DNA from 2 places in the Paenibacillus sp. YIM B09110 genome. Region 1 is predicted to be linked to the other one. Evidence: riboswitches for the same ligand, from Rfam matches in the RefSeq annotation. Region 1 holds a riboswitch; the other holds the start of a gene.
What was found. Region 1 has a riboswitch for cyclic di-GMP ahead of V8F51_RS22265 (pyridoxal phosphate-dependent decarboxylase family protein). Riboswitches for the same ligand answer to the same signal wherever they lie in the genome.
Positions count from the first base shown of each region.

Region 2: it holds a riboswitch for cyclic di-GMP, as region 1 does, so the genes downstream of both, V8F51_RS03085 (methyl-accepting chemotaxis protein) here and V8F51_RS22265 (pyridoxal phosphate-dependent decarboxylase family protein) in region 1, are expected to answer to the same signal.

Region 1 covers NZ_JBANSP010000017.1:138,234-143,931, forward strand. Annotated here, with positions in the region: gene V8F51_RS22260 (DUF3320 domain-containing protein) at 1-2,199, shown strand, start outside; cyclic di-GMP riboswitch class I at 2,796-2,882, shown strand; gene V8F51_RS22265 (pyridoxal phosphate-dependent decarboxylase family protein) at 2,977-4,665, shown strand; gene V8F51_RS22270 (methyl-accepting chemotaxis protein) at 4,646-5,698, shown strand, end outside.
Region 2 covers NZ_JBANSP010000002.1:185,819-191,516, reverse strand. Annotated here, with positions in the region: gene V8F51_RS03095 (hypothetical protein) at 1-770, opposite strand, end outside; gene V8F51_RS03090 (HSP90 family protein) at 767-2,548, opposite strand; gene V8F51_RS03085 (methyl-accepting chemotaxis protein) at 2,754-4,550, opposite strand; cyclic di-GMP riboswitch class I at 4,644-4,729, opposite strand; gene V8F51_RS03080 (DUF1836 domain-containing protein) at 4,801-5,571, opposite strand.

The DNA of each region.
Region 1 (5,698 bases):
TTGTTCGAAGACAAAATCAAACGATTCCGTGAAACGGACAATAGGTTCGAGCAGTTAACGAGGCAGGAGATCGCTGCCCGCTTATCTGCGCGAGTGCCACAAATGACGCAGGAAGCGGCGCAAAGTTCGGAAGCCGGAATTTTGCAGCGTGCGATTCGTAGCGGTGGAAGGGCAATGTCTATAAGGAAGCTGATGGATCAAATTCCTAATTTGCTTCCAAGGCTTATGCCATGCATGCTAATGAGTCCCTTATCAGTAGCACAGTATTTGGATCCGAAGAGTGCTCAGTTCGACCTTGTTATTTTTGATGAAGCGTCTCAAGTGCCTACCGCACAAGCGGTAGGGGCATTGGCACGTGGACGTCAAGCCGTTATTGTTGGTGACCCGAAGCAACTGCCGCCTACAAGCTTTTTCTCCAAGTCGTATGATGAAGTTGATGAAGAAAGTCAATTGCTTCAGGACATGGAGAGTATTTTAGATGATTGCTTGGCGCTTGGGATGTACCAGAGGCATCTGTCATGGCATTATCGGAGCAGACATGAGAGCTTGATTGCATTTAGCAATGCACACTATTACGAAAATAAGTTAATGACGTTCCCTTCGCCGGACGAACCGGTATCGAGCGTTTCTTGGAGGCCAACGGGCGGCTATTACGATCGAGGAAGAACAAAACGGAATATGGCTGAGGGTGAGGCTGTAGTCGCAGAAATTATTAACCGTTTGAAAGACTCGTCACTTCGTAATCAAAGCATAGGAGTCGTTACCTTCAGCTCCATTCAGCAATCACTAATAGAGGACTTGCTTGATGATGCGATGAGGAAAGAGCCCGAGTTGGAAGTGTTTCTCTCCCAATTGCCTGAGCCTATTTTTGTGAAAAATCTTGAAAATGTTCAAGGTGACGAACGTGACATTATTTTGTTTTCAATTGGTTATGGCCCGGATGCCGGAGGGAAGGTCAGCCTTAACTTTGGACCGCTTAATAGGCAAGGAGGCTGGCGAAGATTGAACGTCGCCGTCTCACGAGCCCGATATGAAATGATTGTATTCTCGACGCTTCATGCCCATCACCTAAGCGCCAGCCGCACGAGCTCAGAAGGGGTTCTTGGATTAAAGGCTTTTCTGGAGTATGCCGAGAAAGGTAAGAACACACTTCCAGTTGCTGAATCGGCGGCGAAGCTGACGACTTTATCGGACGTTCATCGCAGCCTCTTGCACGAGCTGACTGAACTAGGCTACCAAGCCGATTTGTATGTAGGTGCGTCAGGTTACCGGATAGATGCAGCGATACGGGATAAGCATCTCTCGAATCAATATCGTCTAGGCGTTTTGTTGGATGGACCGATCTATGCAAGTGCAAAGACGGCAAGGGATCGCGATTATTTGCGTATTCAGGTTTTAGAGCAGCTTGGTTGGAGCTTGCACCGTATCTGGATGCCGGATTGGTGGGAGAACCGGGAGGCTGAGCTTCGCAAGATCGAAAGTGCAATGGTAAACGCAGGGAAAGAGGAAAGCAAAATAATTTCCCGAAAAAAAACGAGCGATCGTTTTTTGGTAGCCATGCCCGTTATAGGACAGGCGTCGGGCAATCGTGAAGAGGAACAGACATCTGCTCATCGTGGCATAGAGAACGTTACAGTGTATGAAGTTTGTCAATTAAGCAGAATGGGTATTTCGGATACGGAATCGTTTTTCATTGATTCTAATTCAAAGAAAATTGTAGAGCAATTACAGCAAGTCATTAACGAAGAAGGCCCGATTAGCAGGAGCTTGCTTGCAAAACGTGTATTGCAGGCATGGGGAATATCTCGTATGGGTGCCAGACTGGAGCGACGTTTTGATGAGCTACTATATAGAACTAAGGTCACCCACGAAAAAACAGAGATGGACGGCAACGTATTTTATTGGCCTGAGGGCATGAAGCCCACCGAATATCGCTTATTCCGTAACGCGCAGACAGAGATGCAACGGCGTTTAGCCGAAGATTTGCCTGCTGAAGAGGTTGCAAATGCGGTAAAGGCTGTTCTTATGGCACAAATCAGTTTACCCGAAGAAGACTTAATAAGACAAGTTACGAGGTTGCTTGGTTATGCGAGATCGGGAACTGGATTAAACAAGGCGATCAGAAACGGCATCGCCTGCGCGATTGAACGGAATGATGCAGTAGTCCAAAACGAACGATTGGTGTTAAATCAAATTTAGGATCACAGAAACATGGACCTTCGCCTTATTGAAGGTTCATTTTTCATAGGAATATGCATTCGATGACAGTATGTTGTCAATTACTTATGATTTAACAGGCATATAATTGTTTAGGTAGATACTCTTTTTTTGGATCCAATTCCAAAGTTGTCTGTGATTTGAGGTTTCCTTCGAGAGCAGCATCAGCACTAAAATTTGATTGGCAATATAGGAAAGAGGTATTCGGGAAATCGTCTTGATCCAGCGGATGATCAAGCCTGCAATACCACAGGTGCTGTAGAGGTATAGTCATTTTGGATCGAGTGTAGTGTCCTCTGCCAGCTCGTGTTTGTATTCGGTAAAGAAATGCATTTATACAACATGCTGGAGCCGGGTATGAACCCGGCCTAAGCCTGCTTATTTGCTTTTCATAGGAATATTGCACCAAACATAATTGGTCGACAATATCGGACAAAGGAAGATTGTGACAAAATGATGATTTCTTAAAAAAATTAACAAAATCTATACTTCAAATCTATTGATATCTGAAATGTAAAATAGTAGAATGTTCCTATTCGCTGTAAATGTTTACTAATTGTATCGGTGAACTTTCCTAAAATCACATAACGCAAATCCGTCGAAAGACGAGAGACGCAAAGCTATAGGGACTACTTCTCAAAAAGAAATGTCAGCCAGTTGCAAAAGGTTTAGCAGAGGCATGTCTATGGTCGTCCATAGGCATGCCTCTTTGCTTACAACAAAAAAGAGAGAATATCGAAATAGGAGAGAGTGGAGAGAATGAGCGAGCAAGAGATGGATATCCGGACCTTATTTCCAAGCGACGACGGCAACGAGCGACAACGAGACGATCTTATAGCACTATTCAGGCAAATCGCAGAAGGGGTCGATGCTTTAAAGGATCCCGATTCCGTTAATTTAAAAGGAACAAAAGATAGAGGAGCCACATTCTATCAGGATCTAACGAAGAACAGCCGCATTCCTGTTAGCGGCAGCACGCAAAATGAAGTGAACAGCGAGCTGCTCAAGCTGCTGCATGGTCATCCCTACCATACGAAATACTTTTTGACTAATATTTTGCCCATGGCCAGCATTCCAGGCATCATGGGGATGCTCACCGCTTTTATGGTGAATGGCAATAACTTGTGGGACGTATACGGACCTGCTGGAGCGGAGGCCGAAGTCAGAGTCGTTGCCATGATGTCGGCATTGATTGGTTATGATTCTACGGTAAGTGGCGGGTATACGACTTGGGGCGGGCAAGGGGCCATCTTCACGGGACTGCGGCTAGCCATAAATAAATATGACGCCAAAGCTGCGAAGGCAGGCGTACCTGACAATTTGTTTGCCTTCTGCTCGGAAGCGGCGCATTACAGCCTGTTCAAATCGATGGAAGCAACGGGTCTGGGCAGCAATAATCTGATTAAGATCCGTACGCGAGAAGACAGCTCCATGGATGTTCGGGATCTCGAGGAGAAAATGGAGAGCGTTATTCAAAGCGGAGGCGTACCCGTGTACATCGTGGCAACGACAGCGACGACGGATGCGATGGGCATAGATAATGTTGAGGAAGTCTTGGCTGTGTCAGAGCGACTAGCGAAAAAGCATGGCATCCAAAGACCGCATATCCATGCGGATTCGGCGCTCGGCGGATTTTTTGCCTTCTATAACGATTACGACTTTGAAGGAAATCCTCTTCGATTCGATGCTGAAACGCTATTGGCTCTTCAAGCGATAAGGGAGAGAATGAAGCATTTGGGGTTGGCGGATTCGTTGTGCTTTGACTTCCAGAAGCTCGGTCAAACACCGTACTCCACGAGCTTATTCCTTGTGAAGCAGGCGTCCGATCTGAAGCTGCTTGATTTGGAGCCGGATGAAACGCCGTATGTTGGACATCGGGGATATGGCGATTATCATACGAGCTATACGCTGGAATGCTCCAGAATGGGCAGCTCGATCAGTATTTTAAGCGCGCTAACGGCTTTTGGCATAGAAGGTTATCAGAAGCTGCTCGCCCAATTCGTCGAGGTCAATATCGCGTTCAGGAAGGCGTTGGCCGCTGAAGTACCCGAAGCGGTCATCGTTAATCCGCTAAATCCGGGCATTATCACGTTGTTCCGTTTGTATGCGGATCGCAAAAACGGCTATCACGCGGAATACGAGGGACTTCGCAGCTATGCGGAGATTGAACGAGAAAATAAGCTGAACGAGCTATTGTTCGAAATACTGGGCAGAGACCGCGGGAAAATGTTTTTCGGAGATACGAAGAAGCATCTCTACGTGCCAACCGCGGACCGGGCCGGCGAAATTGCGTTGTATGCGGCTAAGTTATTCGTCATCTCGCCGTACACGCAAACTTCCGATGTCGGTGCAATCGTTCACTATTTGAAACAAAAAATCGCTGAAACGTATGCCGCTTATGACCGGCTATCCAAGAAGGAGAACAACCATGAAGAAATCTATTCTTAAATTGAATTGGTTCAGAGAACATCTTGCTGTCAAAATCTCGGTCAGCATCCTGCTGCTGCAGGTCGTGACATGCGTAGCCTTTGCTCTGTCCGGCTATATGACGCAGAGCAACCTCTCCGAGAAGCTTCTGGAGCAATTCGATAAGCGGCTCGCGACGGATATTCAAATCGCGGCAGACGCGTTCACGGACATTCCGGGACATGACGTTCAATTGACCGGCATGGACGATCCGAATTACCCGATAATCAAATCGGAGCTCGAAAGGCTCCAAACGTTGCATAGTTGGGAGAACGTTTATATTTTATCCAATACCAAGGACGAGGAACGGATTCTGATTCTGTCGGGCGTGCCCGACGACTTCGGTACCCCTTTCCAGTTCCCGGATGAAACGAAGGAAGCGATCTCTTCCAATAAAACGATGTTCAGCGCCATTTATGACGATGAATACGGTACGCATAAATCGATCTTCATGCCGCTGACCGATCAATCCGGCATCGTATACGGCGTCTTGGGCATCGATCTCGATGCTTCCGTTGTACCGCAGACAGCCTCAAGCTCGAACTGGAGAACTGTTTTGATCTCCGTCATCGTCTTCGTTGTCGGCAGCGTGATCGCCGTCTTCATTAGCCGAATCATTACGAATCCGCTTCGCAAACTGATGATTGCAGCCGAGAAAGTCGCGGCCGGCGATATGAGAAGCCAGTTCTCGATCGACAGCAAGGATGAGATCGGCAAGCTGGGTGCCGCTTTCGGTATCATGATTACGAGCTTAAAAACATTGATCGAGCAGGTCATCTCCTCGTCCGCGCTTATCGGGGATACGAGCAAGCATCTGAAGCAATCCGTGAATGAATCGACGAATAGCGCGCAGCAGGTGGCCGAATCGACAAGCAGAATGACAGAAGGCATTACGGAGATCGTGCAGAGCGTATCCGAGAGCCATTCGAGCATTCATAACATTGATACCGACATCAAAGAAGTATCGGCAGGCATGAAGGAAATTCAAGAAATCGCAACCGAGGTCCATTCGCAA
Region 2 (5,698 bases), on a different contig from region 1:
GCCGCTTTGCTCAAGTCCGTTGCGGAATAATAACTGATCAGTCTGCCGTATTCTTCTAAGTAGCCGGGTCCTTTGAGCATACGCGAACTTTTGCGTGCAAGCTTGGCCGCCTCTTCCTGCTGATCGGTCTCAAGCAGCGGCATGAGGGCATGACTGTACGTATTTTGCGGGATCGAACGGCAGAACATCTTGCCGCTTAATATTGGCTTCAATGTCTGCAGCCCCCTCTTGTAACGACCAGATGCCAAGTGAAAGTAGCCAATTAAATTTTGCTCGCAAGCCCGGCAATCGGACATTTCGTCATACGGCGCTTTTTTCCACTGCTCATAATACGTTTGGGCAAGCTCGGCATGCCCGCCAGCTAGCGCATAAAGATGAATTTTCGAATAATAAGGTCGCAGGCTGTGTCCGTATTGTAGGCATTTTCTTTTAAAATCATCAAAGATGTCTTCAATCTGGGCTGCTCCAAATTGCGGAAACCGCCATATAATGCCGACCAGCCACTTGTAATGCCAAATGATCTGGTGACTGTCGAATAGGTCCGGCTGTTTCTCGAATTGAGATAAGCACCAGGCGAAGGAGACAATGAAGCGTTCCTCGAAGCCAGACACTAAAGCTGCCTCCGAATACGTCATTCTTGCGTGATAAGCTTCTTCCTTCGACATGTACAGATCGGCAATACGGACAGCCTCCTCCAGCACGGTCACCTTCTGCTTGCCGTCAGGTAGACTCCAAGCCTCGCTCTGCAGCTCATCGTACCGTTGCTTCATCCCTGCTTGTCACCTGCCCGACCAAGTCCGATGGAGAGAGAACGCATGAACGACTCGTTCATGAGCTGCATCTCTTCCGAGCTCATTGGATAATGCCCAAGCAGCAGCGACTGGGTATACAGCGTCTCGATACTTAGCTTCTGCATCTCCGGATTGCCGCATGTAATGGCCTGCTGCACGATCGGATTATTGTAATTAAAGCAAAGCCTTGCATAAGGCACATCGTGGATTTGATGAATGACAACGTCCAGAACACTTTCGAACAGCTCGTTCGACTCCCTCCTCGTCTGCTCCGCCATCCGCAAAAAGTTGAATTCTTCATTCGTATTATAGAGGACGGCAAGCTCTTTCGGCTCGAACCGTTTCACAGCGCTGCGACATTGGAATCGCTCTAAGAGCTTGTCCGCAAGGGCCAGAAAGGGCGAAGCTAACCTAAACTCTAGAGCCGTTAAATCCTGGAACAGATTAGAGAAGTTAATCGGATCAAGAACCCCGACCTGAATCGCCTCGTCATACTCCTCTAGCTTGCGCACAAGCTCAAAGTCATGCACGTAGCCTCCGTTGATGACCATAACATTCTGTGCTTTCGCCACGCGTACCACTTGGCGGAACTCATCCAATGTTGACGAAACAACGATATTGGAGCTGTGCTGCAAAATATCTCCCATGCGCATCATCCCGTAAGGCGTCTCGAACGAGAGGTGGCGAATGAACAGCTGGTACAGCTCATCATCCTCCACGGCCAACGCCTTCAACGAAACGTAATGAATCTTCACGATTTTCTCGAACAAATCGGGATCAGTCAGAGCCAGCATCATCAGATGGCGCTTCAGACATTGTCCCAGCTCGTCTCGAACGGTATAGAACAGCTCGTTCTCAATAAATGACTCCCGAGATGCGGTAGGCTTCAGTCCCCCAACATTCACGATGCAGGTGACGAAAAAAGCCCATTCCGGCAATAGTTGGCTCATCTGATCGGAGAGCAGCATCCGTTTCACATATACTTTATGCTTCTTCTCTGCTTGCAGACTCACAGCATAGGGCAAAATATAGGCAGTACCTTCCGCTTCGCCAATAAGCGACTTGATCGGAATAGCCTCTAGAAACCGATGACCGAGCTGAGCCTCGCCATATTCCAGCGCATGCTGAGCGTCCAATTGCCAAGGCGGCAGCGCACCGTTAATATTTCGCTCGAAACGATCCTCGGACAAACTGATCGGCACCGGCAGAAACTCGCCGTAATGAGACAGAAGCTGCTCTAATTTATACCATTCATAATATTCCTCATAGTCTTCCTTGCACGTCAAATAAATCGTTGTGCCGATCGGCGCTTCGCGCTTCAGCTTGCGGATCGTATACGTGCCGTCTTGTCGGCCGCGCCATTCCAGCGTATCGCCTTCCAGCGCAGAACGTGTAATAAGCACGATCTCAGCGCTTACAACGAAGCAGGACAGCATGCCGACTCCGAACTGGCCGATATAGTCGTCATCCCCATCGAGCTCCTCGCGCTTAGACGTGCTTCCGATCTGCGAGAGGAAGCGGTGAATTTCGGGCTCCGTCAAGCCGATGCCGTTGTCATGAATCGCGATTGTTTTCGAAGCGTATAGCTCAAACAAAATTTTCGGTTCGAATTGATGCCCAAGCTTCCTGCGAGCTGTGATAGCGTCGACGCCATTTTGCAGCAGCTCTCTTACGAACACGCCCGGATTCGAATATAGATGCTTGGAGAGCAGTTCAATCATGCCCTGTAAATTTACTTGAAAGTTCATTTCGCTCATCGTATCACCTGTCTCCAATATGTAAGTTAAACCCAGCCCAAAGGCAATTCCGCTCCTATATAAAGTATACGTTCATCATTCGCTGTTTTTGAACGTTATCCTTCTTTATCGACATATTGATCGATGTCCGACACTCATTGCTGCCATAAATAAAAAGAGTGCAGAGCGGTTATCGCTCTGCACTCCCTGACCTGACTGATCTGTCCTATATTTTGAATACCGAAGCGCGCTCCTTAAGCGCCTCCGATGATTCCGTCAACCGTTTCGACAGCTCTCCCAGCTCGTCGGAAATGCCGTTCTGCGTGTCGGACAGGCCGCTTATTCCTTCCATCTGACCGTTCACTTCCGTCGATTTCTCAAGCAGCTTATCGACAGCCGTAACGATATGCGTCATACCTTGCGTAATCTCACTGATAGCGGTCGAAATTTCACTCATCTGATCAGATAACACGCCGCTCTGCGATTCAATCGCCTGGAACGTCTCGCTAGCCGTTTCCGACGTCTCGCGGGTAGACTTAATAACATCCGAGAATTGGCTTATCGTACGACCGCTGGCTGCGACATCCGCTTGAATAAGCGCCAGTTCCTTCGTAATTTGCTTCGATATCGCGTCGGTTTGACCGGACATCTTGCGAATTTCATCAGCAACGACCGCGAAGCCGCGGCCGTGCTCGCCGGCGCGTGCCGATTCGATTGATGCGTTAAGCGACAATAGGTTCGTCTGTGTATTAATATCCTGAATGCCTGCAAGAAACTTCGCAACATTGCCGTAGCGTTCGTTCATCGATTCGAAGGCGGCCGTCAGTTTATCGAACTGCTGCGCCGTCTCATTCACTTTCAATACAACGCCCGCCATCTGCTCGGAGCCGTTAAGGGATGCTTGCTTCATTTTTAGCATATCGCCATTTATGTATTCGCTGGACGCGGCGATCTCTTCCGAACTTGCCGAGATTTGCTCGGTTACCGCCGATATCGAAGATGCGTCGTCATACTGGGCCTGCAGCGAAGTCTTGCCAAATTCGATCTGGCCTTTGACTTGCTCGGAAGCATCGCGGTTGCTGCTTATCTTCTCCGTCATCTGATTCGATACGCCAAGCACTGTACCGCTCACGTCAATCGTCGCTTTGATCGTCTCTCGCAGGTTACTGCCCATGTCGGCGAGCGATGCGTCGATATCTCCGAATTCATCGGCGCGCTGCAGCTTCGGAAGCTCCGTGAATTGATTGTTCCTGTATGCTTCGATCCGTTTCATAATGCCGGACAAGCCCGTCTTAATCGAACGCGTAATGCCGAAGATCATAACAGCAGGAAGCACGGCCAATAGGATGATATTCACTAGAATGATGATATTCGCGCTATCTACGCTTTTGTTAAGCGACTTCTGCGTGTCCTGAGTATCCTCGGACAATTTTTTCTCCATTGCTTCTTTGGAGAAATCAATAATGATCGTATAGACACTGATCAAATCCGACACGCGCAACGATTTCTCTTCGGCCGTTAAAGCATTGACATCAATAGAAGTCGTACTCAAATTCGTATAGGCGAGATCAAGCACTTTAATCTGATTCACATATTTCTGGGCATTCTCTTCAGCTGGATATCTAATATCCATAGCTTCGAACTGCTTATTCAACTGCTCTAGGCTCGAAGGGATCGTTGCCAGCTCCGTCTTGATCGCAACTGCGCTTTCTTCCTCGGTACCGTTCTCGATCGCATCGATCATTCGGAGCATCGTCTTCAGCAGCTTGCCCGACACCGCTTGGTAGTTGCGCTCAGCTTCGGACAGCTTCTCGGACTCATTTACCGCATTTGCTACCGACAAGTTCTGGGTGTAGATGAATGCCCCGGCACCTACGTTAAATAGCGTAATAATGGCCGAGATGATAAACAACCTCGTCGTAATCTTCTTCCCGTTCAACTTTTTCAAGCGTACTTGCTTTGCTGTTTGCACGGCTTTGCCAAGCCATGCTTTTCCTGTTGTTGCCCACGATGCTGTCTTCATGCTGGTTCTCTCGCTCCCTCTGTCTGTCCGAAAAATAGCAAAAAAGCTATCCAGGCCCCAGTCGGCGGATAGCTAAATAAGCTTATCTAACCTGCTGGCGGTCTGGCAGCCATAGCGTCTTGCCCCTTAGGCCCATAACTTTGCGTCCCTGCCTTTCGGCAAGTTTGCCTTTTTCAGTTTGTCTGTTTTTTACATCAGCTTACAGTATAGGACAGATTTCCTCTCATGTACATCCCTTTTTCCTATTTTTTCATGGAGAATTCAGGAACAGGGTCGCATTGCAGTACCTTCTCGCGAGAGTATGAAAATAGGACGTTTGAATCGATATGACAGCTACCAGCAAAATATTGCGTATCGCTTCCCGCTGCTTGTCCGTCAATCCCGACAGCCTGTCCGCAAACCGATTGGCTGCACCTCGTATGACTTCCTCCGTAAGCAGGTCCTGATGAGGCTGCCCGTTTAGATGGCCCGTAATATCGAGCAATTGATCGTTATTCGCGTCGAGCTCTTCGAACATCTTCGTATAAGTGGCATACAGCTCGATAGGGCCGACAAGATCGTGGGACTCGTCCTCCGGCTTGCCGAGCACGATTTCAAACAGCTTGCGAATCGACTCGAAGTCGAGATTCGACTTCAGATCATCGATAATGAACAACAGCGCAGCTTGATTAAGGGAATATTTCTTGCCAGCCTTTGGACAGTCAAAATACGACTTAAAGTCTCTTTTGACCCAATTTTGCATAGAAGTAATGGAAAGGTTCGAATATTCAATTAGCTGACCCAGCGCTGATATTTCCTGCAGCGAGAAGCCTTTCACCTCACTGCCCTTAATTAACTTCTCTATTATAGGCGGCAGAAGCGTGGCGAGAAAGGCAGGCAATGTCGTCCCCTTCTCCAGTTCGTACTGATGCGACTTCGCCCAAGCGCTCTGCAGCACTTGAATCGGCTTCTGACTGCTGCTGCCGTGTAAGGAGAGCAACAGCTCCGCCATCTCTTTTCGAGTAAGCGTAAAGGACTCCATATTCTTTCCTCCTCGCATTCACGACTTCGTCAAATTTGCTTACAAGTTCTTATGAACTTATCATATGCTCGCATTAGAGGGTTGTAAAGGGACGATATTCAATGAAAACAAGCTATCGTGCTTTCCA